One region of the Streptacidiphilus rugosus AM-16 genome, then DNA from elsewhere that is predicted to be linked to it. Evidence: riboswitches for the same ligand, from Rfam matches in the RefSeq annotation. Region 1 holds a riboswitch; each other region holds the start of a gene.
The links. Region 1 has a riboswitch for cyclic di-AMP ahead of BS83_RS44515 (glycoside hydrolase family 16 protein). Riboswitches for the same ligand answer to the same signal wherever they lie in the genome.

Region 1 (7,423 bases):
TCGGCGCGGACAAGACGCGGATCATCGCGGTCCTCGACGACCTGACGAACCGCGGCCTGATCAGCCGCGAGCCCGACCCGCTGGACCGGCGGGTGCGCCTGCTGTCGCTGACCCCCGAGGGCCGTGCCCTGCGGGACGCCGTGCAGCGGGAGATCCAGGCCGGCGAGGAACGCCTCCTCGCCGCGCTCCCCGCCGCCGACCGCGCGGGCCTGCTGCGCGGCCTGCGGGCTCTCGCCGCACTCCCCTCCGTCACCCTGGCCCGGCCGCCGCAGTAGCCGCAGTGGCCGCCATGGCCGCGGCGCGGCCGGAATACCTCCGGGCCACGGCCGGTTCGACTGCCGTATGCGCAGCGCTCCTGAACTGGCCACGGCGATCCACCCCCTGCTGGCCGGACGGTTCAGCCCCTCCATGTTCGATCCCTCGGGAACCGTGGACGACGAGACCCTCGGACTGCTGCTGGAGGCCGCCCGCTGGGCTCCCTCCGCCGGCAACTCCCAGCCGTGGGGCTTCTTCCCGGCTCGGCCGGGCGAGCCCGGGCACGCCCGGCTGCTGCCCCACCTCGCGCCCAGCTCCGCCCGCTGGGCGGCCGACGCCGGTCTGCTGCTGGTCACGCTGACCCGCCGCTGGGTCGAGGAGCCGGGGATCGTCTACTCCGAGTTCGCCGACTACGACCTCGGCCAGGCGGTCGCCCATCTCAGCGTGCAGGCCCAGTCCCTCGGCCTGGCCGCGCACCAGTTCCGCGCCTTCGACCACGACGGCCTCACCGCCGAGCTCCGGCCGAGCCCTGGCTGGGAGATCGTCACCATGATCGCCGTCGGCCGGGCCGCAGAGGACCCCAGCCCCTCCCGCGCCCGCCGCACCGTCGCCGACCTCTGCTCGGCCCCTGGGACGTCCCCGCCCGCCCCTGACATCCCCGCCGGGCGCGCGCCGGTGCTCCGTGCCTGCGATCGGCCGGGCGCGCCACGCCTCAGCGGCGGCCCACCGCCAGCAGGTGCGCGCTGGAGGCGATCATCGCCGGGTCGCGTTCGGTGAGGCGCGCCGTGCGCAGCGCGGCCAGCAGCAGGTCCTCGCGGTCCTCCGCCAGCTGCGAGGCCAGCAGCGGCCAGAGCGGGCCCTCCACACCGTGGACGTCGGCCTCGCCGAGACCGGCCTCCTGCCACTCCGCCCGAAGCTCGGCGACGGTGTGGAAGTAGGCCACCGTGAAACCGGTCTTCGGGTCGTTGACGCCGTCGGCAAGGCTCGCGCCGAGCCTCTCGGCCTCCGCCTCGGAGTCCATCGTGCCGCGCGCCGCCCCGTCGAGCAGCGGGGCGTGCCTGGAGATCACCGCCGCGGCCACCACGCCGCCGGGACGCACCACCCGGCGCGCCTCGCGCAGCGCGGCGAGCCGGTCCGCCCGCACCGGCAGGTGGTACAGCGGACCGAGCAGCAGCGCCGCGTCGAAGGAGGCGTCGGCCTGCTCCAGCCTGCGTGCGTCGCCCGCGGCGACCGCGAACCCGCCGTACCGCGCCGCCTGCGCCCGATGCAGCGGCACCGGGTCGAGCAGCGTCACGTCGTGGCCCCACGCCGCCAGTTCCGCCGCATACACGCCGGGGCCGCCGCCGATGTCGAGCACCCGGCTCGGCGCGGGCGGCAGGTGGCGTTCCAGCAGTTCCAGCGTGCGCAGACGTTCCGCGCGCCCGGCCGCGCTGCGGTGCAGCCGGGTCGACTCGTCGTAGGCGTCGGTGTAGAAGTCGATGATTTCCGGGGCGACGGGCGAGACGGGGGCGACCGGGGCAGGCTCACTCATGTCCGGATGATTCCAGGGCCGGGCGCCGCCCCGCCTCCCGATTTCCGGGGGCGTTTCCGCCGTCGGAGGCGATTTGTCAGTGGCGGGTCGTACGGTTGGTGCCGTGAGACCCATCACCGATCTTCAACGGTCCGTGGCGCCCTTCGAGGTCGTCAGTCCCTACCAGCCCAACGGCGACCAGCCCGCGGCCATCGCGGAGCTGGAGCGTCGCGTCCGCGCGGGCGAGAAGGACGTCGTGCTGCTCGGCGCCACCGGCACGGGCAAGTCCGCCACCACGGCGTGGATGATCGAGAAGCTGCAGCGCCCCACCCTCGTGATGGCGCCGAACAAGACGCTGGCCGCCCAGCTGGCCAACGAGTTCCGCGAGCTGCTGCCCAACAACGCGGTCGAGTACTTCGTCTCGTACTACGACTACTACCAGCCCGAGGCGTACATCGCGCAGACGGACACCTACATCGAGAAGGACTCCTCGATCAACGAGGAGGTCGAGCGGCTGCGCCACTCGGCCACCAACTCGCTGCTGACCCGCCGCGACGTGATCGTGGTCGCCTCCGTGTCCTGCATCTACGGCCTCGGCACGCCGCAGGAGTACGTGGACCGCATGGTCCAGCTCCGCGTCGGCGACGAGATCGACCGCGACGCGCTGCTGCGCCGGTTCGTCGAGATCCAGTACAACCGCAACGACATCGCCTTCACCCGCGGCACCTTCAGGGTCCGCGGCGACACGATCGAGATCTTCCCGGTCTACGAGGAGCTCGCGGTCAGGATCGAGATGTTCGGCGACGAGATCGAGGCGCTGAGCACGCTGCACCCACTCACCGGCGAGGTCATCAGCGAGGACCAGCAGCTGCACGTCTTCCCCGCCTCGCACTACGTCGCCGGCGCGGAGCGCATGGAGCGCGCCATCACCGGCATCGAGGCCGAGCTGGAGCAGACGCTGGCCACCATGGAGAAGCAGGGCAAGCTGCTGGAGGCCCAGCGGCTGCGCATGCGCACGACGTACGACATCGAGATGATGCGTCAGATCGGCACCTGCTCCGGCATCGAGAACTACTCGCGGCACATCGACGGCCGCGACCCGGGCAGCGCGCCCAACACGCTGATCGACTTCTTCCCCGAGGACTTCCTCCTCGTCATCGACGAGTCCCACGTCACCGTGCCGCAGATCGGCGCGATGTACGAGGGCGACGCCTCGCGCAAGCGCGCGCTGGTCGAGCACGGCTTCCGGCTGCCCTCGGCGATGGACAACCGCCCGCTCAAGTGGGAGGAGTTCGTCGAGCGCATCGGTCAGACGGTCTACCTCTCCGCCACGCCGGGCGCCTACGAGCTCTCCCGCTCCGACGGCCACGTCGAGCAGATCATCCGTCCGACCGGCCTGATCGACCCCGAGGTCATCGTCAAGCCGACGGAGGGCCAGATCGACGATCTGATCCACGAGATCAGGCTCCGCACCGAGAAGGACGAGCGGGTCCTGGTCACCACGCTGACCAAGAAGATGTCCGAAGACCTGACGGACTACATGCTGGAGCTCGGCATCCGGGTCCGCTACCTGCACAGCGACGTCGACACGCTGCGCCGGATCGAGCTGCTGCGTCAGCTGCGGGCCGGCGACTATGACGTGCTGGTCGGCATCAACCTGCTCCGCGAGGGCCTCGACCTGCCCGAGGTCTCCCTGGTCGCGATCCTCGACGCGGACAAGGAGGGCTTCCTGCGCTCGCCCACCTCGCTGATCCAGACGATCGGCCGCGCGGCGCGCAACGTCTCCGGCCAGGTCCACATGTACGCGGACCGGATCACCCCGGCGATGGACCGGGCGATCTCGGAGACCAACCGTCGCCGGGAGATCCAGCAGGCCTACAACGCCGAGAACGGCATCGACCCGCAGCCGCTGCGCAAGAAGATCGGCGACATCCTCGACTCCCTGGCCCGCGAGGACATGGACACCGCCGAGCTGCTCAGCACGGGATACCGCCAGTCCGGCGGCGCGGGCGGCAAGGGGCAGAAGGCGCCGGTCCCGGCGCTCGGCGCGAAGGGCGCGGCCGGCAAGCAGGACGCCAAGAGCCTGCCCGCGGCCGAGCTGGCCGATCTCATCGGCGAGTTGACGGACCGGATGCACGCGGCGGCCGCCGAGCTCCAGTTCGAGGTCGCCGCCCGGCTGCGCGACGAGGTGAACGAGCTCAAGAAGGAGTTGCGCCAGATGCGCGAGGCGGGCATCGCCTGACCGGTCGACAGCGCTGATCGGGCCGCGCGTCCGGGGCTCGATCAGTGTCGGGGTCGTAGGGTTCAGCCTAGGAACCGGATACCGCATGTCGCGGATCGATCGGGGAGGGCCGAAGCATGTCGGTGAGTTTGGGCAAGGGGCAGAGCGTCAGCCTGGAGAAGGCGGCGGGCGGGGGCTCGCTCGCCGTGGTGCGGATGGGGCTCGGCTGGCAGGCCGCGCCGCGCAAGGGGCTGTTCCGCACGCGTCGCCGCGAGATCGACCTGGACGCCTCGGCGGTCCTGTTCACCGCGGACGCGCTCGCGGACGTGGTCTTCTTCCAGCACCTGGTGAGCAACGACGGCTCGGTCCGGCACACCGGCGACAACCTGGTCGGCGGCAGCGGCGGCGAGGACGACGAGTCGATCATGGTGGATCTGCGCAAGGTCCCGCAGAAGATCACCCAGATCGTCTTCACCGTGAACTCCTACAGCGGCCAGACCTTCCAGGAGGTCGAGCTGGCCCACTGCCGACTGGTCGACGAGTCCACCGGCACGGAGCTCGCCCGCTACACGCTCAGCGGCGGCGGCGCGCACACCGGCCAGGTCATGGCCAAGGTCTACCGGGACGCGGGCGGCGGCTGGCAGATGGCCGCGATCGGCGTGCCGGCCCAGGGGCGGACCTTCCAGGACATGCTTCCGGCGATCCAGCAGTGCCTGTGAGATAGGCCTCAACTGTCCGCAGAACGATTGGTTGTGGTCATTCAATCTGCCTAACCTGCGCGGGTCCGCTTCCTCAACCGGACCCCTGCGCGCGGGAACGCCGAATCCTGCCCCTCGCCGCCGGGTCGAACGAACAGCACGGGCCGGAGCGGGGGAACCAGGTGCACGACGCCTCGCTTCGGCGCGGCTTGGGGTGAAGCCGCGTCCGCGGCCGGGCTACTCTCGCGGCCCGAATCCGACAGCTCACCTCGCAGGCGTCGGAGAGGCGCCATGCACCCCATCCTGTCGACCCCTGCCCGCATACTCGCGTTCGGAGCCACCCCGGCGCTCCTTCTCGGCGCGGCGTTCGCCCCCCAGGCGCAGGCCGCCACCCCGCGCGTCAGCGAGACCGGCCTGACCGCGACGGTGAGCGGTACGAGCGCGACCGCCACGGTCAAGGTCAGCGCCACCTCCTGCGTGACCGTGCGCAGCCTCGGCGTGGCCGTCCGCGACGCGGCGGGCCGCCACCTGGACTTCCCGCAGTGGCGCAGCAACGCGCGCATCTGCCCGACCGGCCTGACCGTCAACGCGGGCACCCGGACCCTCGCCGCGGGCCACTACACGATGATGGGCGCCTACCTCGACGCCTCCGGCTGGCACAACCTGACCGCGAAGACGCTGATCGTGGGCTCCGGCTCCACCTCGGCCCCCGCGCCGAAGCCGACCCCCACGCCGACCCCGACGCCCGCGCCCGCCCCGAGCGGCGGCAGCGCGATCCCGGCCGGGGTGGCGTCCTCCTCCACCCCGATCTGGTCGGAGGAGTTCAGCAACCCGATCAGCTGGGGCCAGCGCTGGGTCGGCGACACCTCCACGGCCTACCGCTACGGCAACCACAACCCGGACGACAACAAGCTCGACTGGCTGGACACCAACGACGTCTCCGTCGCGAACGGCGTGGCCACCTTCACCGCCCAGCCGAGTTCGCACACGCTGGAGAACGGCAAGCAGGCGTGGACCACCGGGCTGCTGACCACCGAGGGCTCCAAGGAGGGCTTCCAGGTCAGGACCGGCGACTACGTCGAGGCCCGCGTCAAGCTCCCGACCGGCACGGGCGCCTGGCCGGCGTTGTGGACCTGGAAGAACGGCAACGGCGAGATCGACTCCTTCGAGTACCACCCGGACAACCCGAACCTGCTGGAGTTGACCAACCACGTCACCTCCGGCGGCGACTACTACACCGACGCGAGCGCGGTGAAGCCGGGCGGCTGGGTCACCATCGGCACCAAGTACGGCGCCGACTCGGTCGACTGGTACGTCAATGGCGTCAAGGTCTACTCGGACGGCCACGGGGTGGGCGCCAACTGGTCCGCCTACCTGATCCTCAACCTGTCCCTCTCCGCCGGCCAGTACCACGCGGCTCCGAGCGGCAGCACGCCGATCACCTTCTCGGCCGACTACCTGCGCGTCTACCACTGACACGCCCGGAGTCCGCCGCCCGCTTCACCTCCCCTTTGCTGTCTTGTTAGCCTGGCAGGGCAAGCGGAGGGGAGTACTCCCTAGAACGACGTCCTCGTCAACACGGCGGTGCCCGGCACCGTCCGGTGGCGTCGGCCCTGTTGCGGCAGGGCGGAGGAGACCTCCGGCAGAGTTGTCGTCTGCCGGAGGAGCAGTCGTTCATGGACGTATCCGTGACCCTGTGGGTCACCACCATCGCCGTACTCGTCGCACTGGTCGCCGCCGACTTCTTCATCGGCGGGCGGAAGCCCCACGAGGTCACGCTGCGCGAGGCCGGCGCCTGGACCGTGGTCTGGATCGTGCTGGCCCTGCTGTTCGGCGGCTTCGTCTGGTGGCACTCGGGCGGCGAGCCCGCCGGGGAGTTCTTCGCCGGCTACATCACCGAGAAGTCGCTCAGCGTCGACAACCTCTTCGTCTTCGTACTGATCATGGGGAAGTTCGCCGTCCCCGCCGCCTACCAGCAGCGGGTGCTGATGGTCGGCGTGCTGATAGCGCTGGTGCTGCGGGCGGTCTTCATCGCCGCGGGCTCGGCGGTCATCGCCTCCTTCTCGTGGGTCTTCTTCCTCTTCGGCGCCTTCCTGATCTGGACCGCCTGGAAGCTGATCAAGGAGGCGCGGGCCGGTGAGTCCGAGGAGGAGTTCGAGGAGAACCGTCTGCTGAAGGCCGTCGAGCGCCGCTTCCCCGCGACCGACGGCTATCGCGGCACCAGGCTGGTCGTCGTCGAGAACGGCCGGCGCCTGATCACCCCGATACTCGTGGTGATGCTCGCGATCGGCACCACCGACGTGCTCTTCGCGATGGACTCGATCCCCGCGATCTTCGGGCTGACGCAGGACCCGTACATCGTCTTCACCGCCAACGCCTTCGCGCTGATGGGCCTGCGCCAGCTCTACTTCCTCATCGGCGGTCTGCTGAAGAAGCTGGTCCACCTCTCCTACGGGCTCTCGCTGATCCTCGGCTTCATCGGCGTGAAGCTGCTGCTCCACGCCGCGCACGAGGCCGGGGCGCACTGGGCGCCGGAGATCGGCATTCCCTTCTCGCTGGGCTTCATCGTCGTGGTGCTGACGGTCACCACCGTCACGTCGCTGCGGGCTTCGCGTCGGCAGGAGCGTCTGCCGCCGCCGTGACCGGGCCCGGAACGGGGCCGACGAGGCCGGCGGCCTGCTTCCGCCCGGGAATGGCGAGCGTGAGCAGCGCGGCGAGCAGGGCCACAGCGCCGCCGAT
Region 2 (7,423 bases), on a different contig from region 1:
GCACCCCGGCACCGGCCGGCCGGCTCATCGTCGGCGACGACGGCCGAGTCGCCCGCCGGGCGAGCCCATCACCCCGCGGACGCGCCTCGCCCGCCTCCGCCGGAACCGACGGCGGAGCGCCCGAGCGCCGCTGCCGCGGCACGGGCGCCGGCGGCGGCAGTGGGGGTCCAGTCGATCGGCCAAGTCTGACTCGTCGGCGACGACGGTCAGGTCGGCCACCCAGGCGAGCCCATCATCCCGCGGAGGCCTCGCTCCGGCCGGACCGCCGGGGCACGGCCGGGGTCGCGGCCCGTTCCGTAGACTTGAGCGCATTGTGAGCATCCAGACGACCACCGCCGCCCCCGACCCCGTCGACGCCCAGGCCGCCGCCCCGCGTCCGGGCAGCCCGTTCTCCGCCGAACTGCACGGGGAGAAGCGGATCCGCAGCTTCCACCCGCGCAAGGGCCGGATGAGCGCCGCCCAGCACGACGCGCTGGACCGCTCCTGGGACGCGTGGGGCATCCGCATCGACGGCAAGCGCCGGATCGATCTGGACACCTGGTTCGGGCGGACCGACGCGGAGGTCGTGCTGGAGATCGGCTTCGGGATGGGTGACGCCACCGCGACCATGGCCGCCGCCGAGCCCGGACGCTGCCTGCTCGCCGCCGACGTGCACACCCCCGGCCACGGCAACCTGCTGCGCCGGATCGAGTCCGACGGCCTCGACAACGTCAGGCTGGCAGAAGGCGACGCGGTCGTGCTGCTGCGGGATCAGCTGCCGCCCGCGAGCCTGGCCGGGCTGCGTATCTACTTCCCCGATCCGTGGCCCAAGGCCCGCCACCACAAGCGGCGGCTGATACAGCCGGACTTCGTGACGCTGGCCGTCTCCCGGCTGCGCGCCGGGGCGACGGTGCACTGCGCCACCGACTGGGAGCCCTACGCCGAGCAGATGCTCGAGGTGCTGTCCGGCTCCCCGGAGTTGGAGAACCTGCACGACGGCTACGCGCCGCGGCCGGACTGGCGGCCGGTGACCAAGTTCGAGCGGCAGGGGCTGGCCAAGGGCCACGTCGTGCACGATCTCCTGTTCCGGCGTCGCTGAGCCGCGGCCGGCGGCCGGGGCCGCAGCCAGGGCGGAAGTCCTTACCGGCCGGTCGGCCGCCCCGCTAAGGTCATGGGGTGAGCAGCGCGCAGCAGGAACCCTCGGCCGCCGACGCGGCCGGTCCGATACCCGAGCCCGAGCCCTCGTCCGCGCCGACGGCCCCGCCCCAGCCCGGAACCCGACCCGACCCGCAGGCCGCGCCGCAGTCCGAACCGCAGGCCGCACCGCAGGTCGAGGTGTCGCCCGCGGCGCAGGCCGAGGCCCGGTCGGACGTGCCGACGGAACCGCTGCCCGAGGGACTGCCGGCCGCGCCGCAGGCCGGCGGGGTGGACGCGCTGCCGTTCAAGCCGCCGACCAGCTTCCAGTACAAGGCCCGGCGCAACCTGCTCGAGTACCGCTGGCTGTGGTTCGTCGCCGTCGCGCTCGGGCTCGCCCTGTGCGGGTTCGCGATCCTCGGCATGGTGCAGAGCCAGACGGGCACCCCCGGCTTCCTGGTCGGCATCGGCCTGGCCGTGCTGCCCGTACCCCTGATCCTGTGCGGCTACTTCTGGCTGGACCGGGTCGAGCCCAAGCGCTGGCAGCTGCTGCTCTTCTGCTTCGCCTGGGGCGCATGCGCCGCGACGCTGATCGCCATCAAGGCCAACACCTGGGCCACGGACTACCTGATCGTCCGCCAGATAGGCGGCGGCCAGACGCTGGGCGCGAGCCTGGTGGCTCCGCTGGTCGAGGAGTCGGTCAAGGCCGCACCGCTGTTGATGATCTTCTTCTTCCGGCGTCGCGACTTCACCGGCATCGTCGACGGCGCCGTCTACGCCGGATTCACCGCCACCGGGTTCGCCTTCACCGAGAACATCCTCTACATCGGCCGGTCGGTGACGGACTCCGGCGGCGACGGCGGCACCGGAGTCGTCACGACCGTGATGACCTTCGTGATCCGGGAGGTCATGTCCCCCTTCGCGCACCCGCTCTTCACCTCGATGACGGCGGTGGGCTTCGGCATCGCGGCCATCAGCCGCAAGCGCTGGCAGCGCGTGTGCGCGCCGATCGCCGGCTGGATCTTCGCCATGCTGATGCACGGCACCTGGAACAGCTCGCCGGTGCTCGGCGGGGTCGGCTTCCTCGGCGTCTACTTCCTCTTCATGGTCCCGGTCTTCGCCCTGATGGTCTGGCTGCTGGTCTGGTCGCGCGGCAACGAGCTGACCGTCGTCGGCAAACAGCTCGCGGTCTACGTCACGGCGGGCTGGATCGGCCGACAGGTGCCGGTCGTGCTCTCGTCCATGCGGACCCGCAAGCAGGCGCGGGCGCTCTCCAGGTTCGAGCAGGGTCCGCACGGCGACAAGGCGATGCGCGAGTACCAGGGTTTCGCCACCTCCCTGGCGCTGCTCCGTGAGCGGGTCGCGCGCGGGCTCGCCGTGCCGGACTTCGCGGTGCGGGAGCAGGAACTGCTGCACCACCTGTGGGAGCGGAAGGACGTGGTGACCCCGATCTTCGCCCGCGTGGGCGAGCAGGAGCTGCTCCGCAGGAACCCGCCGGTCGCGACGGTCTGGGGCCGGGCCCCTGGCGCGGCGTACCCGGCGCCGTCGCCGTACGCCCATCCCTACCCGCAGCGGCCCGTCGGCTACCCGCAGCGGCCCGTGGCCTTCCCACAGCAGCCCGGGCCGTACGGGCAGCAGCCGGGGCCGTACGGGCAGCCGGGGTACCCGCAGCAGGGCTATCCGCAGGGGGGCGTGCCCCAGCAGGGGTATCCGCAGAACGGGTATCCCCAGCAGCAGCCCGGGCCGTACGGGCAGGCTCCGTACGGGTTCCCGCAGCAGCAACAGCCGTACCAGCAGCCGTACCCGCAGGCGTATCCCCAGGTCGGACCGCCGCAGGCACAGCCGGCGCCGCAACCGCAGCCCCCCTACCAGTACCCGGCCACCCGCCCGGCCGCCGCGGACTCCGAGGAAGTGCCCCCCTCCGACCAGTGACTTCGGCCGTACCGGAACCAATGCCGGGTCCTGCCGCGTTGTCCTGAATACCCGCACACCGCCGTGCGGCGACGCCGATACAGCGTCAGGAGGCAGCGCCAGTGACCGATGGCATCTATCGGATGGCCGTGACCAGCGGGCACGGTCACCAGGAGACTGTTGCCCTCGCCGAGCAGCAGCTCAGGCAGTGGCTGAAGGCGTTGCACTACGACGAGCCCGGCACCGGCAACGGCCGTCGCCTGGTCGGGCCGCAGGCCGTGCTGGACCAGGTCGCGCGCGGCAAGGCCGTGCAGGGGCGGCTGGCGCGCTGGCGGCTGCGCGAGTTCACCGTGCAGGGCATCTGGCAGACCTCGCTGACCGTGGCCTCGGCCAGGGACGGCCGCACCTGGGTCCAGCTGGACGCCGAGCAGCTGCCGGTCCGCGGTGAGGAGCCCGCGAAGGCCCCCGTCCCCGCGCTCGCGCGCGGGCTGCTGGACGTGCTGGACGCGGTCGAGGGCGAGCAGGCGGGCGCCGCCCGGGTGCACGGCCTGCCGAGCGTCATCGAGCGCCAGGACGTCGACGAGATCCTGGACGAGCTCTGCGACCCCGACCGCAGGCTCCCCATCGTGGTGGCCAGCACGCCCCTGCACGCCGACTTCGACGACTGGCTCAACGACACCGTCGACCCGCTGCTGCGCAGCTGCAGCGGCCTGGCCGTGCTCTACGCCCTCGCGCCCGGCGCGGAGCGCACCTTCAACGCGGCCCTGGAGCACCACCGGGTCTACGGCGGCGCGGTCCGCACCTACCTCCCCGGCCTGGATCCGGCGTGGGCGCCGGAGGCGGCCAGGCACCGGGTGATGTCGCGCTCCACGATCGAGGAGAACCTGCGGCGGGCCTCGGGCCTGCTGGCCTGGCTGCCGCGTCGGCTCGCCGTGCAGACGCCGCTGCCCGACCAGCTGGTCGGGCTTCCGCTGCTGCGGCCCGAGGGCCTGCCGGAGGCGGACGCGATCCTGCCGGGCGGCCTGCTGGTCGACCACGAGGAGGAAGAGGCCCACGAGCAGCGCGCCCGCGCCGAGGAGCTGCAGGAGGTCCGGCGCTGGCTCCGCGCGGCGGAGGAGCGCGAGTCGCAGCTGGCGGCGGAGTACGACGAGCAGTACAGCGAGCTGCGCGCGGCCCGCACGGAGCTGCGCTCGCTCGCGGGCCGGCCGGCCCGTCCCCAGGACGCCGAGCCGGGCACGTTCGCGGAGCTGCTGGACCGGCTGGGCGAGTTCCCGCTGCTGGAGTTCACCGGGGACGCGCGGCTGACCAAGGAGCTGGACGAGCAGACCGACCACCCCACCTGGGTCCGGATGACGTGGGACGCGCTGCTCGCCCTCTCCGACTACGCGGAGGCGGCCAAGGCGGGCACGTCGGGCGGCGACTTCCGCAGTTGGTGCGAGAACACGCCCCCCGACTGCCACCCCTTCCCGCCGCGCAAGGTCATCCGCGGCGAGTCCCGCACGGTGAGCACGAACGCGAAGTGGAAGCGGGAACGGCTTCTTCCCGTCCCGACGGCGGTGGACCCTTCGGGTCGGGTCTTCATGGGCGCGCATCTGCGGATAGGCGGCGGCGGAACGGCGCCTCGACTGCACTATCACGACGACTGTTCGGGTACGGGCCGGGTCTATATCGGATATGTCGGCCTGCATCTTCACAACACGCGCACAAATTGAGTGACGGAGGTTCAGTTCCATGGCCCGGATTCCCTCTTCGGTGACAGCCGCCTCGGGTCTGGTGGGCGGCTTCGCTGTCGCACGGGCGACGAAGCGGAGGGAGCTCGGCGGGGTGGCGCTGGCCGCGGCAGGCGGCGTGGCGGCCCTGCAGTGGCGCGGCGCGGCGGGGCCCAGGACGGCGGCCGCGCTGGGCGGCCTCTACGTGGCCGCGTTCGCGGGCTCCCACCCCCTGGCGAAGAAGATCGGCGCCTGGCCCTCGGTCCTCACCGTGGCCACGGGCGTCGCCCTCGCGTCCTGGAGCCTGGCGGACCGCAAGGCGTAGCCCCTCCCGGCCAAGGGCCGTTGCACCACCAAGGGCGCGAGGAACTGCGCGCCTCCGGCACGCGGGCGGGAGACCTCAGAACAAAGGGTTGGCCGCACTACCTCAGGGGCGCGGGGAACTGCGCGGCTCTGCCGCGCGGGCGCGACACCTCACATCACAGGGTCAGTTGCACTGTCCAGGGGCGCGAGGCTCTGCTTGATCAACTGCGTGGCTCAGAGCTCGACGCCGTGGGCGGTGAGCCACTCCGTGGGGTCGACCGGGTCGCCGCCGGAGGGGCGGACCTCGAGGTGGAGGTGGGGGCCGGTGGAGTTGCCCGTGGAGCCGACGCGGCCGATCGGCTGGCCGCCGGTCACCGAGCCCGCGCCGACCGCGATGGCGGAGAGGTGGCAGTACCAGATCTCCGTGCCGTCCGGCAGCGTCTCGATGACGCGGTAGCCGTAGGAGCCCGCCCAGCCGGCCGAGGTGACGACGCCCGCGCCCACGGCGCGGACCGGCGTGCCCGCCGGGGCCGGGAAGTCCAGGCCGGTGTGCAGGTGGGACCAGTAGGAGCCGGACTGCCCGTACGCGGTCGTGCTGACGCCGGGGACCGGAAGGGTGAGGGTCTCCGTCGTACGGACCCGCTCGACCGCCGCGGCCTTCGCCGAGGCCGCCGTCGCGGCCTCCCTGCGGGCCGTGGTCTCGGCGTCGGCGCGCTGCTGCGTCGCCTGCGCGCGGATGCGGTCGGCCAGCGCCGTGCCCGCGTCGGCGGCCGGCGCCGCCGTGGCGTGCTCGTCGAGGAGGAGGGAGCCGGAAGGGCCGGTGTGCTCGGGACGGTCGGCCGCGAGGGCCGGGCCGGCGAGGCCGATCACGCTGCTCGCGCCGACAGCCATGGCCGCCAGGCCCAGCGCCGCGCCACGCTGCCGCGGCAGGGCGCTCGTCGCCTGCTGCGCCGTCGAGGGCTCGGCGACGGTCTCGACCGGGTATGACGCCATAACTGGCGTGCTCCTTTCCGTCCCTTCGCCGACCGGGTTAGCTGACGGGTTCGGAGAGGGAGGTCTCCTACGGCCGCGAGGCCGATGCACCCCAGGTACCTGGGTCCCCGGTTCCATGTGGATTAGGCGATCCGCACGACGTCGTCCGACGGTCGAACGACTGTAGCCGCGCGTACTGTTATGGAAAGTTAATACTAAAGCCGTCTGAATCCAAGTGGTTCCTTAGGGGCAGTTGGGACGGCCGTGGACCCCGCTGAACCTTCGTCACCGAACGGTGCGTTCCTGACCAGCGCACCGACCGAGGAAGCCAGCACCTTCTGCAGCAGGCTGTAGGCCAGGATCGGCAGCAGGACGGCCGGGTTCCCCGGCAGCCGCGTGGCCGCGACGACCGCTCCGGCGCTGCTGTTGTTCATCCCGGAGGCGTAGGTGAGCGCGATCGCGTCCGCGCGCGGGACGCCGAGCCTGCCGGCCAGCACCCACCCGCTGAGGAAGGAGCCGCCGCACATGGCCGCCGCCGCGACGACGACCAGGACCAGGTAGTCGGGGTCGGGTCGCTCCACCACCTGCCGCAGCGCGCCGCAGGCGTTGGTGTAGCTGAGCAGCACCACCACGGCGAGGCCGGCGGCCCTGACCAGCGGCAGCACCGGCCCGAGCCGCGCGCCCAGCAGACGCCCCGTCAGCAGGCCCGCCGCGCACGGCAGCACGACCGCCAGCACCGCGAAGGCGCTGCACGCGTGCTCGGCGACGGCGTGCAGGTCCGCCGCGTAGGGCCCGGAGGCCAGGAACCCGCCCAGATGCAGCCCGAGCGGGATGGTGAGCGGGCTCAGCAGGGTGCTGCCGACGACCAGGCCGAGGGTCAGCGTGGCATTGCCCTCGCTCCCCTGGGCGAAGACGGTGGCTCCGGCGGCGACGGGCATGGCGCCGACCAGGGCGAGGCCGACGAGCAGGCTCTGCGCCTCGTGGACGTTGTGCCAGCCGTCGGCCGCGAGGGCGCCGACGCCGAGCAGGAGCGTCGGCAGCAGGGCGTTGGAGGCGATGCCGACCAGCAGCGCCCGGGGATGCCGCAGCAGCGCGGGCAGGGCCTCGGACCTGGCGGTCAGGCCGGCGTTGAAGACCATCAGGGCGAGGAGTCCCGCCTGGAGCGGAAAGGCGGCCCCGTCGAACCGCGCGAGCGTCACCCCGCGCAGGGCCTGTCCCGGCCCGGGCCGGGCCGCGGCGAGAACGTAGGCGAGCAGCATGATCCAGAGCAGCCGCCGTTGGACGGCGGCGGCCAGGGTCCCGAGAAGCTTCATCGGACACCGCCCGTCGTGCATGCATCGTGTACGGATGGCGGCATCACATCAGGTACGAACCCGGAACACCTCACCGAAATGGGCAGATTCATGACTTCGAGT
Region 3 (7,423 bases), 3.6 Mb from region 1:
ACCAGATCCCCCGGACGGGCCTCGGACAGCGGAACACGACGCCCGGCGAAGGCCTGCTCCTGCGACGTGCGCGGCAGCGCGACCCCGCCGTGCCGCCAGGCCCAGTACATCAGACCCGAGCAGTCGAACGCGCCCGGACCGGTCGCTCCGTAGACGTACGGCATGCCCACCGCGCTGCGCGCCGCCGCGAGCGCCAGCGCGGCGCCCGCACTGGCCGGCCCCTCGCCGGGCGGCAGCGCCGCCCCGGCGGCCTGGGCGGCCAGCTGCGCGGCGGCGTCCTCCTGCTGCTGCAGCTGGTCCCGCTGACCGGCCGTCAGGGTGCCGAGCAGCGCCTGGGCCCGGCCCAGCCGGCGCTGCGCCTCCGCCTTGCCGGCCGCGATCGAGCGCCGCAGCTGCTCCAGCTCCGCGTACTGCTGCAGGGCCTCGACCCGGCCCTGCTGGAGTTCGCGTTCGACCGCGTGCAGCCGCTCCAGCTCGTCGCCGGTCCTGGAGTCCGCCTCCGCCAGTGAGGCCGCGCGACTGAGGTAGTCCCCCGGGTGGGCGCTGAACAGCAGCTGCACCACCGGGTCCATGCCGCCGCCGCGCTGGTACTCGGCGCTGGCCATCGCGCCGAGCCGGTCCGCGAGGACGTTGGCGCGCTCCTGCTCCTCGGCGAGCTCCTGCTGCAGCAGGGCGGCCTTGTGCAGCAGCGCGCGCTCCTGCTCCTGCGCGCTGTCGGCCCGCTGCCCCGCGGCCTCGGCCTGCGCGTACAGCGCGTCGACCTGCCTGCGCACGTCCTCCGGGCTGCCGGACCCCGCTCCCGGACCCGCCCCGCCGCCGGACGGACCCGGCAGCGCGTCGGCCCCGCCGGACGCCGTCAGCATCGCCGCCGTCGCCGCGGCGACGGTGATCGCCGCTCGTGACAGCACGGACGGGCCGACGGGCTTGCCTCGTCGATGGGACGCCACCTGCACGCACTCCGCTCCTCGGGGACCTGACCGACCGCAGACGCTAGCGAGTGGGACAGAAGCAGTCCAAGCTCCCAGAGGCTGAAAAATGGCATCGAATCCCGACCAAACGAACGAATCAGCAGGTCGCAGCGGGCTCCTGACCCTGCGCGAGGGCCGACTCGCCCCGAAGGGACTCACCGCAGCACACCCGTCCGAGTGAACGCGCTGCGCGAAGGAGCAGGACTCGTGAAGATCGGCGGCGGCTCCCCGGCGGATCGTCAGTTCGCGTGAGCCCGCGCGAGGGCCTGGACGGTGTCCGGCAGGAGCCGGTGCTCGACCCGCAGGACGCGTGCGGCGAGCGTTTCGGGAGTGTCGTCGGGCAGGACGGGGACCTGCTGCTGCGCGATGGCGGGGCCCTCGTCGTATTGTGCGGTGACGTGGTGGACCGTGGCGCCGGAGACGGTGTCGCCGCTCGCCAGGACCGCCTCGTGGACGCGGATGCCGTACATACCCGGTCCGCCGTGACGCGGCAGGAGCGCAGGGTGGACGTTGACGATGCGGCCCGCATAGGCGTCGAGGACCGCCGGGCCGAGCTTCTTCATGTATCCGGCGGTGACGACCAGGTCGATGCCGTGCTCCCGCAGCGCGGCGAGCATGGTCCGGTCGAGGACGTCCGAGTCCGGGTGGGTGCGGCCGGACAGGTGGAGGCAGGGGATCCCCTGTGCGCGGGCGTGGGCCAGCGCGCCCGAACCGCTGTTGTTGCTGATGACCAGGGTGACGCCGAAGGCGCTCGTGGGCCGTCGTCCGGCGGCGGTGAGGGCCCGCAGGTTGGTCCCGGTGTGCGAGGCGAGGACGGCGACGTCGAAGGACATACGACCGATCATGCCCCCGGACGCACGAGAAGGCCCCTGGTCGGCGGAGAGTCCGCCGGCCAGGGGCCTCAAGGGCTCGCGTGGCTCAGATGTGGCGCATCGCGTAGATCGAGCCGATGTAGCTCAGCTGCTCGTACTTGACGACGGTGCCGGTGTGCGGGGCGTGCAGCACCATGCCGTTGCCGGCGTAGATGCCGACGTGCGAGTTGCCGTTGAAGAAGATCAGGTCGCCCACCTGCAGGTCGGACACCGAGGCGACCGGGGTGCCGTAGTTGATCTGGTCGTAGGTGCTGCGACCGATCGAGTAGCCGGCCTGCGCGTAGGACCACTGCACCAGACCGGAGCAGTCGAACGAGGTCGGACCGGTCGCGCCCCAGACGTAGGGCATGCCCAGACGGGTCTGCGCGGCGGCGAAGGCGGCGGCCTCGATGCTGCTGCCGGGCTTGGCGCTGCCGAGGTTGGGACGGCTGGTGGAGCCGGTGTCACGGCTCGCGGCGCCGCTGCCCGTGCTCTTGGCGAGGGCGGCCTTCTGCGCGGCGGTCATCGAGTCGAGCAGCGCCTGCGTCTGCGCGATCTTCTTCTGGACCTCGGCCTTGTTGGCGGCCAGCTGCTGGTTGGTGGCCTGGATCTGCTGGAGCGTCTGCTCGGCCTGGGCCTTCTCCGCGTCCAGCTTGCCCTGCTCGGCCTGCAGCGACTTGATCTCGCTCGCCTGGTTGTCGGTGATCTGACCGAGCGAGGAGGCCTGGGCCAGGTACTCGTCGGGCGTCGACGAGAGCAGGAGCTGCACCGTCGAGTCGACGGCGCCGGAGGCGTACTGCTGGCTGGCGACCTCACCGAGGGCGTCGAGCCTGCTGTTGACCGTCGACTGGGAGCGAGCGATCTGGTCCTGCAGGGTGTTGACCGCGGCCTGCTGGGTCTTCAGCTTGGCCTGGGCGGCATCGAACTTCTGGATCGCCTGGTCCGACTCGGTGTTCAGCTGCTGGAGCTGGGCCTGGAGCTGGGCCGTCGTCGGCTTCGGCGCGGCCTGCGCGCTCTGGGCGGACACCGCGACGGCGGTGGCGGCGGCGGCGGTCAGCACGGAGATGCGCGCCCGACTGGGAGACTTGGGACGACGATGGGACGCCACGAAGGCGAGCTCCTTCTTCCTACGTCCGCCTACCGGGTGAGCTGACGGGTTCGGGCCAGGAAGGCAGCCCTACGACGCTTCACCGGACCGGGATCTCACCGGTCCGTCCAGGCGTCGATTCACCCCGGGGGGAAATGGTTCCCCGGCTCCGACTCGACGGCTTCCCCAGTACGGACTCCCCGCCCTCAGGCGGTCGGCCCTGCCGCGTCGTCGAACTCGACGGAAACCTCCGCTGCCGCCCGGATTGGGCGAACGACTGCGCGGCGGTTCGGGGACCGACCCTAGTAACCCAACCGTGATCGGTTCAAATCCTTGTCAGTAAAAACTCTCATCACTTTCGACGCCCCATCAGATCAGGGACGCTGCGTAGTCACATCATGACCAGATGCCGACGACATGGGGGTCAAATCGGTCATTCGCGCCCCACCAGTCACACGCGTGTGAGCTGACTCACAGAGGCGTCGTCGCGTCAGATCCGACGGATCGCCACAATGCCGCCGAAGTAGGACATCGGCTGGACCGACACGTCGTAGCCGTACTCCGGGGCGTTCAGCAGCATGTTGTTGCCGGCGTAGAGGCCGACGTGGTTGCCGTGCTCCATCACGATGATGTCGCCGGGCTTGGCGTCGGCCAGGCTCGGCACCGCGGTGCCGACCGACTCGTCCGCCTGGGAGGAGTGCGGCAGCGAGACGCCCGCCTGGGCGTAGGCCCACATCACCAGGCCCGAGCAGTCGAAGCCGGCCGGGGTGGAACCGCCCCAGAGGTAGGGCGACTTGCCGATGCGGCTCATGGCCGCCTCCATCGCCGTGTGCGCGGCCGCGGAGATGCCGGTCAGGTCGATGGTGCCGTTGTAGCTGCCGCCGGAGGGCGTCGAACCGTAGCCGCCACCCACGGTGGCGCGCTGGGACGGGGTGAGCGCGTCGAGGACCGACTGCGCGTGCTTGAGCTTGGCGAGCGCCGCGGACTTCTGCGAGCTCATCTGCTGCAGCAGCGTCTGCTCCTGCGCCAGCTCCGCCGCCGCCTGCGCCTTCTCCCGATTGAGGGTGGCCTCCTGGGCGACCAGCTGCTCCAGTGCCCCGGTCTGGTTGGCGGTGAGCTCGCTCTGCGAGGCGGCCTTCTGCAGGAAGGTCGACGGGTCGCTGGAGAGCATCAGCTGGAGCGTCGGGTCCACCTCGCCGGTGGAGTACTGCGCGTTGGCGATCTGCCCGAGGTTGGCCAGCTCGCCGTTCATCTGCGCCTGCTGCCGGGCTATCTCGTCCTGCAGGATCGCCACCCGCGCCTGCAGGGCCTGCTGCTGGCTGTGCGCGGTGTTGTACTGCTCGGTGATGTCCGAGGCCGCCTTGCGGTCGGCGTCGACCTGGGTCTTGGCATCCTTGGTCGAGATCGTCGGGGCCGCCTGCGCGGCCGTCTGCGCCGATATGGCCACGACGGTCGCCGCTGCCGCGGTCAGCACGGAGACACGGGCACGGCTGACCTGGCGAGGACGGCGGTGAGAAGCCACGACGAATGCAATCCCTTCACACACGGAAACGCCCGCATGCACGAAGAGAGAACACGAGTACGGACGTTGAGTGGAGAGAATAGTGAGGTTCGGGCCTCGTTGTCTCCCCCGGTACCCCGCTCTCTTAACAAAGCCTCAAGATCGCGGCCCGGCACCGGGCTCGAACCCTACACGCACCGGACTCAGGTGCGGACCAGGCGGCGGAGAAGCATCGTGGACGGAACGGGCCTTGCGCCCGATTTGCGTACTCCGTCCGCGACTTCGCGGTCCGTGGAGACCACCACGACGGGCCGGCCCTCGGGCTCGGCTCGGACCAGGCGACGGATCAGCTCGTCCGCCGTCTCCCCGGTCCGGCTGAACAGCACCCTGACCCCGCGCGGCGGCGGCGCCATCGGGATCGGGCCGTCCAGGTCCTGGCCGTCGAAGACGCAGGTCACCTCGGCGCCGGTCTGCACCGCCACCAGGCCGAGCCCGCGCAGCAGTTGCTGACGCTGGCGGTCCAGCGGCATGTCCGGCCAGCCGGTCTTGGTCACGTTGTAGCCGTCCACCAGCAGGTGCACCTGCGGCAGTTGGAGCAGCTGCTCGAGCAGCGCCGGGTCGTCGCCCTCGATCGCGCGGCGGGCGACGTCGTGCGGGGACGCGGCCACCGGCGAGACCGCCTCGACCGAGTCGGCCGGACGACCGCTGAGCGGCGCGAGGCCGAGCTCGCGCTGGAGCCCCTGCGCGCCCTGCACGACCGTGTCCAGCAGGAGCCGCAGCCGCATCTCCTCGGCGGAACGGCCCTCCCGCGCGGCCCGCTTGGAGGCCTCCAGCGCGGCCTCCAACTCGGCGACACGGTGCTTGAGTCGGCGCACCTCGCTGTCCTGCGCGCCGCGCTCGGTCGCGCCGGTCGCCCGCAGCGCGTCGAGCTCCGCGTTGGCCTTCCTGGTCGCCGCCTCGGCCCGCTTGGTGTCGGCGGCCAGCGAACGCAGCTGGCGACGGAGGCTGTCGCCCTCCTTCTTCGCGCTCTCCAGCTCGACCTTGGCCCGCTCCGCGTCCGCCCGCACGACCGCGCGCAGTTCGGCCAGCTCGCTCTGGAGCTTCTCGGCCAGTCGGGCCGACTCGGCGGCGTGCCCCTCGTGCTCGGCGCGCTCCACCTCCTCGCCGACCTCGCCGACGATCCTGGCCCAGCCCGCGGTGCGCAGCAGGTACGCGGCGGCGGCGACGTCCTGCGGATCGGCGGCGGCGGGAACGGCCCCCGCCTCCAGCGCGGCCACCAGGTCCGGCTGGCCCTGACGCACCCGCTCGGCGATCCGGGCTCGGAAGGCGGGCTCGGTCTCCAGCGCGGCGGCGATGGCGGTCGCCCCGCGCTTGACCCTGGCCTCACGGGTGAACTTGACGTACGGCCGGAGCCTGACCGGCAGTTCGGCCGGGGTCAGGCCGCTGAGGCCGTCGGCGGCGATGCCGACGACGCGCTTGCGCACGCCCTCCGGCAGCGGCCGCTCCAGCGTCTCGCCGGCCGAGGCCTCGGGCGCGGCGGGGAACTCGGGCGCAGCAGGAGGCGCGGGCGGGGCGGGAGGCGCGGGCGGCTCGGGCAGGGCGGCGCCGGGCACGGCGACGTCGCCGCCCCCCTCGGGCGCCTTCGCCTGATCTCGCTGCTCCACGTGCTCCGCTCCGATCCGCTCCGGGGGTCCTCACCGCCCGGACCGCCATTCTCCCCGCTGCCGCCCCCCGCCCGTCACTCCGCCACGTTCGATCAGCCCCGCGCCCCGCCGAGGGCCCCGAGCCCGCCCAGAGGCCTCAGGCCCGCTTGGCCTGCTCCGCCGCCTCGGCCGCCGCGCCCGGACGGTCCACCAGCTCGATCTGGTCCACGGCGTTGCACCAGCGGCAGCGGACCGACTCGACGGTCTCGGTCAGGACCTCGCGCTCCTCGACGTTCGGCTCTCCGGCCAGGTCCAGGTGGACGAACTCGACGACCCGCGAGGAGCGGGTGACGTCGAAACGGGTCAGGTTGCCGCAGAGCGTGCAGCGCCACCTGGTCGCCTCGGTGGGAAGCGGAACGGCCATGGCGAGATCCTCTCGTCGGTCTCTGTACCTGAGAAACCCTATGGCCTCGGGGATGCGCGCGGAGACCGTCCCCCACACGCCCCAGCGGTCGGGTGTCAGATTCGTCCCGACAAGGAATGCTTTGCCCATGGTGAGCCTGGCAATTCCGGAAAGCGTTCCCCGCCCCGTGCCGTACCTGCCGGTGGCGACCTACGCGCTGATCGTGCTGTGCGTGGTCGTCTTCCTGGTCGGCCCGGTCTCCGGCCTGGACCCTTTCTACGGCTCCGGCGCCGCCCGCGCCTGCGCCCAGACCGCCTACTACCACCGCTGGGGCGTCATCCCCGCGGAGCTGCTGCACAACGCGGCCCGCCCGCTGCACCTGCCGCCCCGCTGCCCGGCGGACAACGGGCTGCCCAAGATCCCGGCGCTGTCGGTGCTGACCGCGATGTTCGTCCACGGCGGCTGGGTGCACCTGGCCGGCAACATGCTCTTCCTCTACGTCTTCGGCGCGATGGTGGAGGAGCGCGTCGGCCCGCTGGCCTACCTGCTCCTCTACATCGCCCTCGGATACCTGGCGACCTACGGCTACGCGCTCGTCGAGGCGGGCAGCCCCGGCGCGACGCAGACGCTGGTGGGGGCGTCGGGGGCGATCGCCGGCATCCTCGGCGCGTATCTCTGCCTGTATCCGCGGGCCAGGATCACCAGCCTGATCCCCCTGCTGCTCTTCCTGCCGCTGCGCTTCCCCGCCTGGCTGGTGCTCGGGTTCTGGGTCGCGGTGCAGTGGCTCTCGGTCCGGGCCACCGACCCCGCCGTGCCCGGCGTCGCCTACGCGGCCCACCTGATCGGCTTCACCGGCGGCCTCGCCTTCACCTGGCTGCTCTTCCGCTACCGCGCCCGCCGCCCCGGCGGCCTCGGCCTCACCGCCGCCCTCTCCCGCCTGCGACGGCGCTAGACGGTCGGACAGGCCCTA
Region 4 (7,423 bases), 1.0 Mb from region 1:
GATCCGCCTCGAGGTGATCCACAGCGAGACGTCCCCGACCGGCTACCTGCTCGTCGACTACCGCGTCGTCCACTAGGGCGTCTTCGCCGAGCCCGCCCGCCAGGCCCGCCCGCCAGGCCCGCCCGCCAGGCCCGGCCTCCCCGGCGGGGCCGCACCCACGGCCCTCCGTACCGCGGAGGCGTCTCCGGGTCCCCGGGTCCTGCCCGGGGACCCGGAGGGGTTACGCGCCGAGGGTGGGGAGTTGGGTGACGGCCTTGCGCATGCCGGCGAGCCAGGCCTCGCGGTCGGCGACGCGGCCCTGTTCGTAGCTCGCGACCTCCTCGTGGGGGAGGATCAGGAACTGCTCCGCGGCCAGGCCGCGGACGACCGAGTCCGCGACGTCCTCCGGCTCCAGCATGGGGCCGAAGGCCGTCAGGACCGCGCGAACGTCCTCCTGCGCCGTCATGCCCGTGCGCACGCCCTGCGGGCACAGCGCGCTGACGCGGATGCCCTGCTCGCCGTAGGCGACCGAGAGCCACTCCGCGAAGGCCACCGCCGCGTGCTTCGTCGCCGTGTACGCCGCGTCGCCCGGCATCTGCAGCAGGCCCGCCGCGGACGCGGTGTTCAGCAGATAGCCGCGGCCACGCCGCAGCATGCCGGGCAGCACGGCCCGCGCCGCGTAGACGTGGGCCATCACGTTGACGTCCCAGTTGGCCTGCCACAGCTCGTTCGGCGCGCCGATGCCCGCGCCGCTGCCGATTCCGGCGTTGCTGCAGAACAGGTCCACCGGACCCAGATGCTTCTCCGCCGTGTCGACCAGCGCCTTGACGTCGCTCTCGCGCGCGACGTCGCTCGCCACGCCGACCGTGTGGCAGCCCGCCCGGTCCAGCTCCTGCGCCAGATCCTCGACCCTCGACCCGTCGAGGTCGGCCAGCAGCAGCCCGCGTGCGCCCTCCGCGGCGAAACGCCGCGCCATCGCCGCGCCGATCCCACCGGCCGCGCCCGTGATGACGACGACGGCACCCTTCAGCTCCATGCCCGCACCCCTGTCTCCGCTCGGCAGCCCGGACCCCCGCACGGCCCGATCGCTGCGGGCGATCGTAAGCTCACTGCCGGTGGGTACGACAGTGTGTCTCTCCCCACCTTTACGAACGGTTAACGTCGTGGAGTGCAATCGTCGATCCCGCCTCAGCTGTTCTCCTTCGATTTCGCAGCGGATCCCTACCCCGCGTACGCCTGGCTGCGCGAGCACGCGCCCGTGCGGTGGACCACACTGCCGAGCGGCGTGGACGCCTGGCTGGTCACGCGATACACGGACGCCCGGCAGGCCCTGGCCGACGCGCGGCTGAGCAAGAACCCGGCCCGTCACAGCACGCAGGCGCACCGCAGCGGACGTGTCGGCATCCCGGGGGAGCGGAGCGCCGACCTGATGACGCACCTGCTCAACATCGACCCGCCGGACCACACCCGACTGCGGCGTCTGGTGGCCAAGGCGTTCACACCGCGTCGCGTCGCCGCGTTCGAGCCGCGGGTGCGCGAGATCACGGACCGGCTGATCGACGGGTTCGCCGAGCGGGGCCACGCGGACCTGATCCACGAGTTCGCCTTCCCGCTGCCGATCTACGCGATCTGCGACCTGCTCGGCGTGCCTCCTGAGGACCAGGACGACTTCCGCGACTGGGCGGGCATGATGATCCACCACGGTCAGTCGCCGCGCGGCGGCGTCGGCCGGGCGGTGAAGAAGATGCGCGGCTACCTCGCCGAACTGATCCACCGCAAGCGCGCGGACCTCGGCGACGACCTGATCTCGGGCCTGATCCGGGCCAGTGACCACGGTGAGCACCTCACCGAGAACGAGGCCGCGGCGATGGCCTTCATCCTGCTCTTCGCCGGCTTCGAGACCACGGTCAACCTGATCGGCAACGGCATGTACGCGCTGCTGACGCACCCCGGGCAGCGCGCACTGCTGCAGGCCTCGCTCGACCGCGGGGAGACCGCGCTGCTCGAATCCGCCGTCGAGGAACTGCTGCGCTACGACGGGCCGGTGGAGATCGCGACGTGGCGCTTCGCCACCGAGCCGCTGACGCTCGGCGGGCAGCAGATCGCCGTCGGCGACCCGGTGCTGGTGGTGCTCGCGGCAGCCGACCGCGATCCCGGGCGCTTCGCCGCGCCCGACGTGCTGGATCTGGCCCGGCGGGACAACCCGCACATCGCCTTCGGGCTGGGCATCCACTACTGCATCGGCGCGCCGCTGGCCCGGATGGAGGCGCAGTACGCGATCGGTGCGCTGCTGCGCAGGCTCCCGAAGACCACGTTGGCCGCCGACCCAGCGGACTTGCGCTGGCGCGGCGGCCTCATCATGCGGGGGTTGCGGCAGTTGCCGGTCGAGTTCTGATCCCTGGCCCTACGTCACGTCACATCATGTCGAGGTCACGCCGCGTCACGTCGACGAGCCCGGAACGGTGATGCGGAGGACCAGGTGTCCGCCGAAGAACATCACCAGCCCGAGCGCCAGGATCACCCCGACCGGCGAGCGACGCTGCTCGCGCGGGCAGAGCAGGGCGATCATGGCGACGAGCATCACGCCGGTGTCGACGCCGGCGTTCTGGAGCAACAGCTCCAGCAGCCAGTCGAACAGCTTGCCTTGTACTTCCATCTGTCCACCTCCCCTGTTGCACAGATGATTTCCAGTACAGCCAACTGGGTAACCTGTAAATCTGACGGATAGACAGGTTGCGTGCTGCATAGGGGAGTAGGCTCCCCGTGAGGGGGTGGTCCAGTGGCTCCGAAAGGTGTCAGGGAGCGGCTTGTGCAGCGCATCGCGGCCGGGGAGTGGCAGGCCGGTCAGTCGCTGCCCTCCGCGCGGCAGTTGGCGGAGGAGCTGCAGGTGTCCCGGGTCACGGTGCACAAGGCCCTCACCGTGCTGGCTCGCGACGGCCTGATCGAGACCCACCCGGGCAAGCGCGCCGTGCTGACCGGCGCCCGTCCCCAGGAGCCGGGCGCACCGCCGGAGCCGGCCGCCGAGGGCGCGGTCAACGTGCTGGGACGCCACCTCGATCGGGTGCTGCGCAGCGGACGCCTCCACGTCGACGTCCTGTGCGTCACGGCCGAGTCCTTCGTCTCCGCCCTCCAGCTCCAGTTGATCGGCCTGCGAGCGCGCCGCGAGCCCCGGCTGAGCGAGTTCAGGATCCGGCTGATCGTCTGCGACTTCAGCGCCACCCCCACCTATCCGCGGGTGCTGGGCGACCCGGGCGACACCAGGCCGCTGGAGCGGCTGCGCCGCATCTCGCACGACCAGGTGACCTCGCTGCGTTCGGCGGCCCTCTCGCTGCAGACCTACCAGCTGGTCGACTCGGAGCCGGTGATCGAGGTCCGCACCGTGCCCTTTCCGCCGATGTCGAAGTTGTACGTGCTGAACGACGACGAGGTGCTGGAGGGCTGGTACGAACTCATAGAGCGCCCGGTCCACGTCGGAGGCCACCTGGTGCGGCTGGAGGACCTGACCGGCCTGAGCACCCGGCTCTTCCCGCGCCGGCGCCAGGCTCTCGCCAACCACACGGACTCCGTCTACGTGGACACCGCCCGGGCCTTCTTCGCCTCCTGGTGGGCCAGGGCCGAGCCCTACGGCGTCTCCCTCTCCAGACCCCTGCCCGACGAACCGCAGCACGACCGGCCACCGCTCGACGGGCCGGCGCACGTGAACGAACCGGAGTGACGCGATCACGCACCCTCAGCCGCCGCACGAGGCCGTCGCCGCCGTGCTGCTCGACTTCGACGGGCCGGTGTGCAACCTCTTCGCCCGCCGCCCGGCGCCCGGGGTCGCCCGCGTGCTCCTCGACGAGCTGCGCGGGCAGGGCGTGGCATGGCTCCAGGAGACCGACGACCCGCACGGGTTGCTGGCCCGACTGCCCGCACTGCTCGACGCCGCCCGAACGCCGTCGGCCGAGGCCGCCCGGCTGATCGCGCTGACGGACCGGGCCCTGGCCCGCGAGGAGCTGCTGGCGGCGGTCTCGGCCGATCCGACGCCCGGTGCGCGCGAGGGTGTGCTGGCGCTGGCGAAGGCCGGCGTCCCCCTGGCCGTGGTCAGCAACAACGCACGTCCCGCGATCGAGGAGTACCTGCTCGGTGCGGGCCTGGTGGAGGCGCTGGCCAAGCATGTCGTCGGCCGCCCCGCCGACCTGGCGCGGATGAAGCCGGACCCCTCCGGTATCCAGGAGGCGCTGCACGCTCTGGGAGTGGCCGGCGAGGCCGTCTCCCGCTGCGTGTACGTCGGCGACGCGGTCGGCGACGCTTCGGCCGCGCGCGCGGCGGGAGTGCGCTTTCTGGGCTGGGCCGGCGGGTTGTCGCGGCGGAGTGAGCGGCTGCTGGGGGTGGGCGTTCCCCAGGCGTCCCTCTTTGACGAGTGGTCACACCTGACCCACCGGTTGCTCGTATCACGGCAGGGTAACGGAGCTCACATCTGACGTCCTGGCGCAGAGGAAGCCCAGTTCACGCGGCTGACGCCGGGTCGGCGGCCCTCCGGCTCCTCGTGTCGGAGGTTGAGTTCGTATGAAAACCTGCCTAGCCTCCGTGAAGTTCGCGTCAGCGGACACCGCCTCGCGGGACGCCGAGTCCTGTCCACCGTGGGGCGGCAACGTCGACTTGACGAACGGGCAGGAGTGGGGGACCCAGGTAGGTCGCCGTTCACGCGGGAGCGCGGACGGCTCGGGGTGAAGACGCATCAGCGTCCGGGCCAGCCTCTACGGCCCGAACCCGACAGCTCACCTCGCAGGCGTCGCAGAGGGAATCCTTCATGCTCCTCTCCGGCAACGGCCGCCATCGCCGAATCCGCGTCAACAAGGCCAAGGCCATCGTCGCGACCACCGGCGTGGCCGGCGCCGCGGTGGCCCTCCCCTTCATCGGGGCGGCCAGTGCGAGCGCCGCGTCCGTCTCCACCTGGGACAAGGTCGCCCAGTGCGAGAGCGGCGGCGACTGGTCCATCAACACGGGGAACGGCTACTACGGCGGGCTCCAGTTCTCCGCCAGCACCTGGCGGGCCTACGGCGGCGGCGCCTACGCCTCCACCGCGAACCACGCGAGCAAGGGTCAGCAGATCGCCGTCGCCGAGAAGGTGTTGGACAGTCAGGGGCCGGGCGCGTGGCCGGTCTGCGGCCCGCGGGCCGGTCTGAGCGCGGGCGGTGCGCCGGCCACCGTCGACACCTCCTCCAAGTCCGGCTCCGGCCACTCGCACAGCAAGCCCGCCGCGCCGAAGAAGTCCGCCCCCAAGCACGCCAAGCCGAGGCCCGGCGCGCCGGCGCACGGCGGCTCGTCCACGGCCGGCGTCTACACGGTCGAGGCGGGCGACACCCTCTCCGGCATCGCCGCGAGCCACCACGTCGCGGGCGGCTGGCACGCGCTGTACGAGCGGAACCGGTCCACCGTCGGGAGCGACCCGGATCTGATCTTCGTCGGCGAGCGGCTCGTCCTCGTGTAGCGGACGCGGCACGCACCTTCGCGAAAGGCCCCTACCGACCGGTAGGGGCTTTCCCGCGTTTGCGCCAGATGTCCGTCAGTCAAGACAGGGCAAAGGTCCTGAGTGGTCCCGGCCCCGACACGGGCTAGGCTCTGTGCGTAACAACCCGCATCCCCCTGAGGAGACAGTTGTGCCGTCCATCGACGTCGTCGTAGCCCGGGAGATCCTCGACTCGCGAGGCAACCCCACCGTCGAGGTCGAGGTCGGCCTCGACGACGGCAGCACCGGCCGCGCTGCCGTGCCGTCCGGCGCCTCCACCGGTGCCTTCGAAGCCCTTGAGCTGCGTGACGGTGACAAGTCCCGTTACGGCGGCAAGGGCGTGGAGAAGGCCGTCCTCGCCGTCATCGAGCAGATCGGCCCGGAGCTGGTCGGCTACGACGCCACCGAGCAGCGCCTGATCGACCAGGCCATGCTCGACCTGGACGCGACCGCCGACAAGTCCTCCCTGGGCGCCAACGCGATCCTGGGCGTCTCCCTCGCCGTGGCGCACGCCGCCTCCGAGGCCAGCGACCTGCCGCTCTTCCGCTACCTGGGCGGCCCCAACGCCCACGTGCTGCCGGTCCCGATGATGAACATCCTCAACGGTGGTTCGCACGCGGACTCCAACGTGGACATCCAGGAGTTCATGATCGCGCCGATCGGCGCGGAGTCGTTCTCCGAGGCGCTGCGCTGGGGCGTCGAGGTCTACCACCAGCTCAAGGGCGTGCTGAAGGCCCGCGGTCTCTCCACCGGTCTGGGCGACGAGGGCGGCTTCGCGCCGAACCTCGACTCCAACCGCGAGGCGCTGGACCTGATCGTCGAGGCGATCAAGGGCGCCGGCTACACCCCCGGCCGCGACATCGCGCTGGCCCTGGACTGCGCCGCGTCCGAGTTCTACAAGGACGGCGCGTACCAGTTCGAGGGCAAGGCCCGCACCGCCGCCGAGATGAGCGCCTACTACGGCGAGCTCGTCGCCGCGTACCCGCTGGTCTCCATCGAGGACCCGCTGTTCGAGGACGACTGGGAGGGCTGGAAGACCATCACCGCCGAGCTCGGCGACAAGGTCCAGCTCGTCGGCGACGACCTGTTCGTCACCAACCCGGAGCGCCTGGCCCGCGGCATCAAGGAGGGCGCGGCCAACGCCCTGCTGGTGAAGGTCAACCAGATCGGCTCGCTGACCGAGACGCTGGACGCGGTCGAGCTGGCCCAGCGCAACGGCTTCCGCTGCATGATGTCGCACCGCTCCGGTGAGACCGAGGACGTCACCATCGCCGACCTCGCCGTCGCCACCAACTGCGGCCAGATCAAGACCGGCGCCCCGGCCCGCTCCGAGCGCGTCGCCAAGTACAACCAGCTGCTGCGCATCGAGGAGATCCTCGACGACGCCGCGGAGTACGCCGGCCGCGGCGCCTTCCCGCGCTTCAACGGCTGACGCCGCCTCCGACGCCCCGTCGCGCTCACCCTCTAGGGTGGGGGCGGCGGGGCGTCGTCGCGTTGGGGCCGAGGGAGGGAGCAGCGGTGGCGGAGAAGAAGAAGCAGGCCAGGAAGCGGCCGAAGCTGACCGGTCGGGCGGCGGTGCTGGCCCTCGTGGTCTGCGCGCTGGTCGCGGCGCTCGCCTACCCGATGCGTCAGTTCATCGCGCAGCGGACGCAGATCGACCAGCAGCGGGCCGCGCAGCAGCAGGCGCAGCAGCAGGTCGAGGAGCTGCGCAGGGAGAAGGCCCGCTGGCAGGACCCGGCCTACGTCGAGGCCCAGGCGCGTGCCCGCCTCCACTTCGGCTTTCCCGGCGACACGCCGTTCACCTCGGTGAACCCCTCGCCCACCCCCTCCGCCTCCCCGACCACCCAGCAGGCGGCCTCCCAGCCCTGGTACCAGAGCCTCCTCGGCTCCCTCGCCACCGCGGACCACCCCTCGAACTGAAGGGCAGTCTCCGGCGGCGCGAGGATTCATCAG

Region 2: it holds a riboswitch for cyclic di-AMP, as region 1 does, so the genes downstream of both, BS83_RS03455 (M23 family metallopeptidase) here and BS83_RS44515 (glycoside hydrolase family 16 protein) in region 1, are expected to answer to the same signal.
Region 3: it holds a riboswitch for cyclic di-AMP, as region 1 does, so the genes downstream of both, BS83_RS18390 (C40 family peptidase) here and BS83_RS44515 (glycoside hydrolase family 16 protein) in region 1, are expected to answer to the same signal.
Region 4: it holds a riboswitch for cyclic di-AMP, as region 1 does, so the genes downstream of both, BS83_RS39205 (LysM peptidoglycan-binding domain-containing protein) here and BS83_RS44515 (glycoside hydrolase family 16 protein) in region 1, are expected to answer to the same signal.

Annotation. Positions count from the first base shown of each region.
Region 1 is NZ_JQMJ01000004.1:5,672,827-5,680,249, reverse strand. It holds gene BS83_RS34945 (MarR family winged helix-turn-helix transcriptional regulator) at 1-275, shown strand, start outside; gene BS83_RS34940 (nitroreductase family protein) at 343-1,032, shown strand; gene BS83_RS34935 (class I SAM-dependent methyltransferase) at 968-1,786, opposite strand; gene uvrB (excinuclease ABC subunit UvrB) at 1,890-4,007, shown strand; gene BS83_RS34925 (TerD family protein) at 4,124-4,705, shown strand; cyclic di-AMP (ydaO/yuaA leader) riboswitch at 4,794-4,977, shown strand; gene BS83_RS44515 (glycoside hydrolase family 16 protein) at 4,976-6,160, shown strand; gene BS83_RS34915 (TerC family protein) at 6,361-7,326, shown strand; gene BS83_RS34910 (MFS transporter) at 7,277-7,423, opposite strand, start outside.
Region 2 is NZ_JQMJ01000003.1:19,964-27,386, forward strand. It holds gene trmB (tRNA (guanosine(46)-N7)-methyltransferase TrmB) at 314-1,078, shown strand; gene BS83_RS03440 (PrsW family intramembrane metalloprotease) at 1,156-3,045, shown strand; gene BS83_RS03445 (hypothetical protein) at 3,147-4,736, shown strand; gene BS83_RS03450 (hypothetical protein) at 4,756-5,058, shown strand; gene BS83_RS03455 (M23 family metallopeptidase) at 5,271-6,029, opposite strand; cyclic di-AMP (ydaO/yuaA leader) riboswitch at 6,041-6,168, opposite strand; gene BS83_RS03460 (bile acid:sodium symporter family protein) at 6,224-7,321, opposite strand.
Region 3 is NZ_JQMJ01000004.1:2,038,884-2,046,306, forward strand. It holds gene BS83_RS18380 (C40 family peptidase) at 1-953, opposite strand, end outside; gene purN (phosphoribosylglycinamide formyltransferase) at 1,208-1,801, opposite strand; gene BS83_RS18390 (C40 family peptidase) at 1,887-2,927, opposite strand; cyclic di-AMP (ydaO/yuaA leader) riboswitch at 2,938-3,096, opposite strand; gene BS83_RS18395 (C40 family peptidase) at 3,397-4,428, opposite strand; gene BS83_RS18400 (NYN domain-containing protein) at 4,611-6,005, opposite strand; gene BS83_RS18405 (hypothetical protein) at 6,208-6,474, opposite strand; gene BS83_RS18410 (rhomboid family intramembrane serine protease) at 6,602-7,405, shown strand.
Region 4 is NZ_JQMJ01000004.1:6,700,863-6,708,285, reverse strand. It holds gene BS83_RS39235 (dihydrofolate reductase family protein) at 1-76, shown strand, start outside; gene BS83_RS39230 (SDR family oxidoreductase) at 221-1,015, opposite strand; gene BS83_RS39225 (cytochrome P450 family protein) at 1,148-2,374, shown strand; gene BS83_RS39220 (hypothetical protein) at 2,420-2,635, opposite strand; gene BS83_RS39215 (GntR family transcriptional regulator) at 2,759-3,694, shown strand; gene BS83_RS39210 (HAD family hydrolase) at 3,738-4,442, shown strand; cyclic di-AMP (ydaO/yuaA leader) riboswitch at 4,612-4,768, shown strand; gene BS83_RS39205 (LysM peptidoglycan-binding domain-containing protein) at 4,772-5,452, shown strand; gene eno (phosphopyruvate hydratase) at 5,622-6,902, shown strand; gene BS83_RS46045 (FtsB family cell division protein) at 6,989-7,390, shown strand.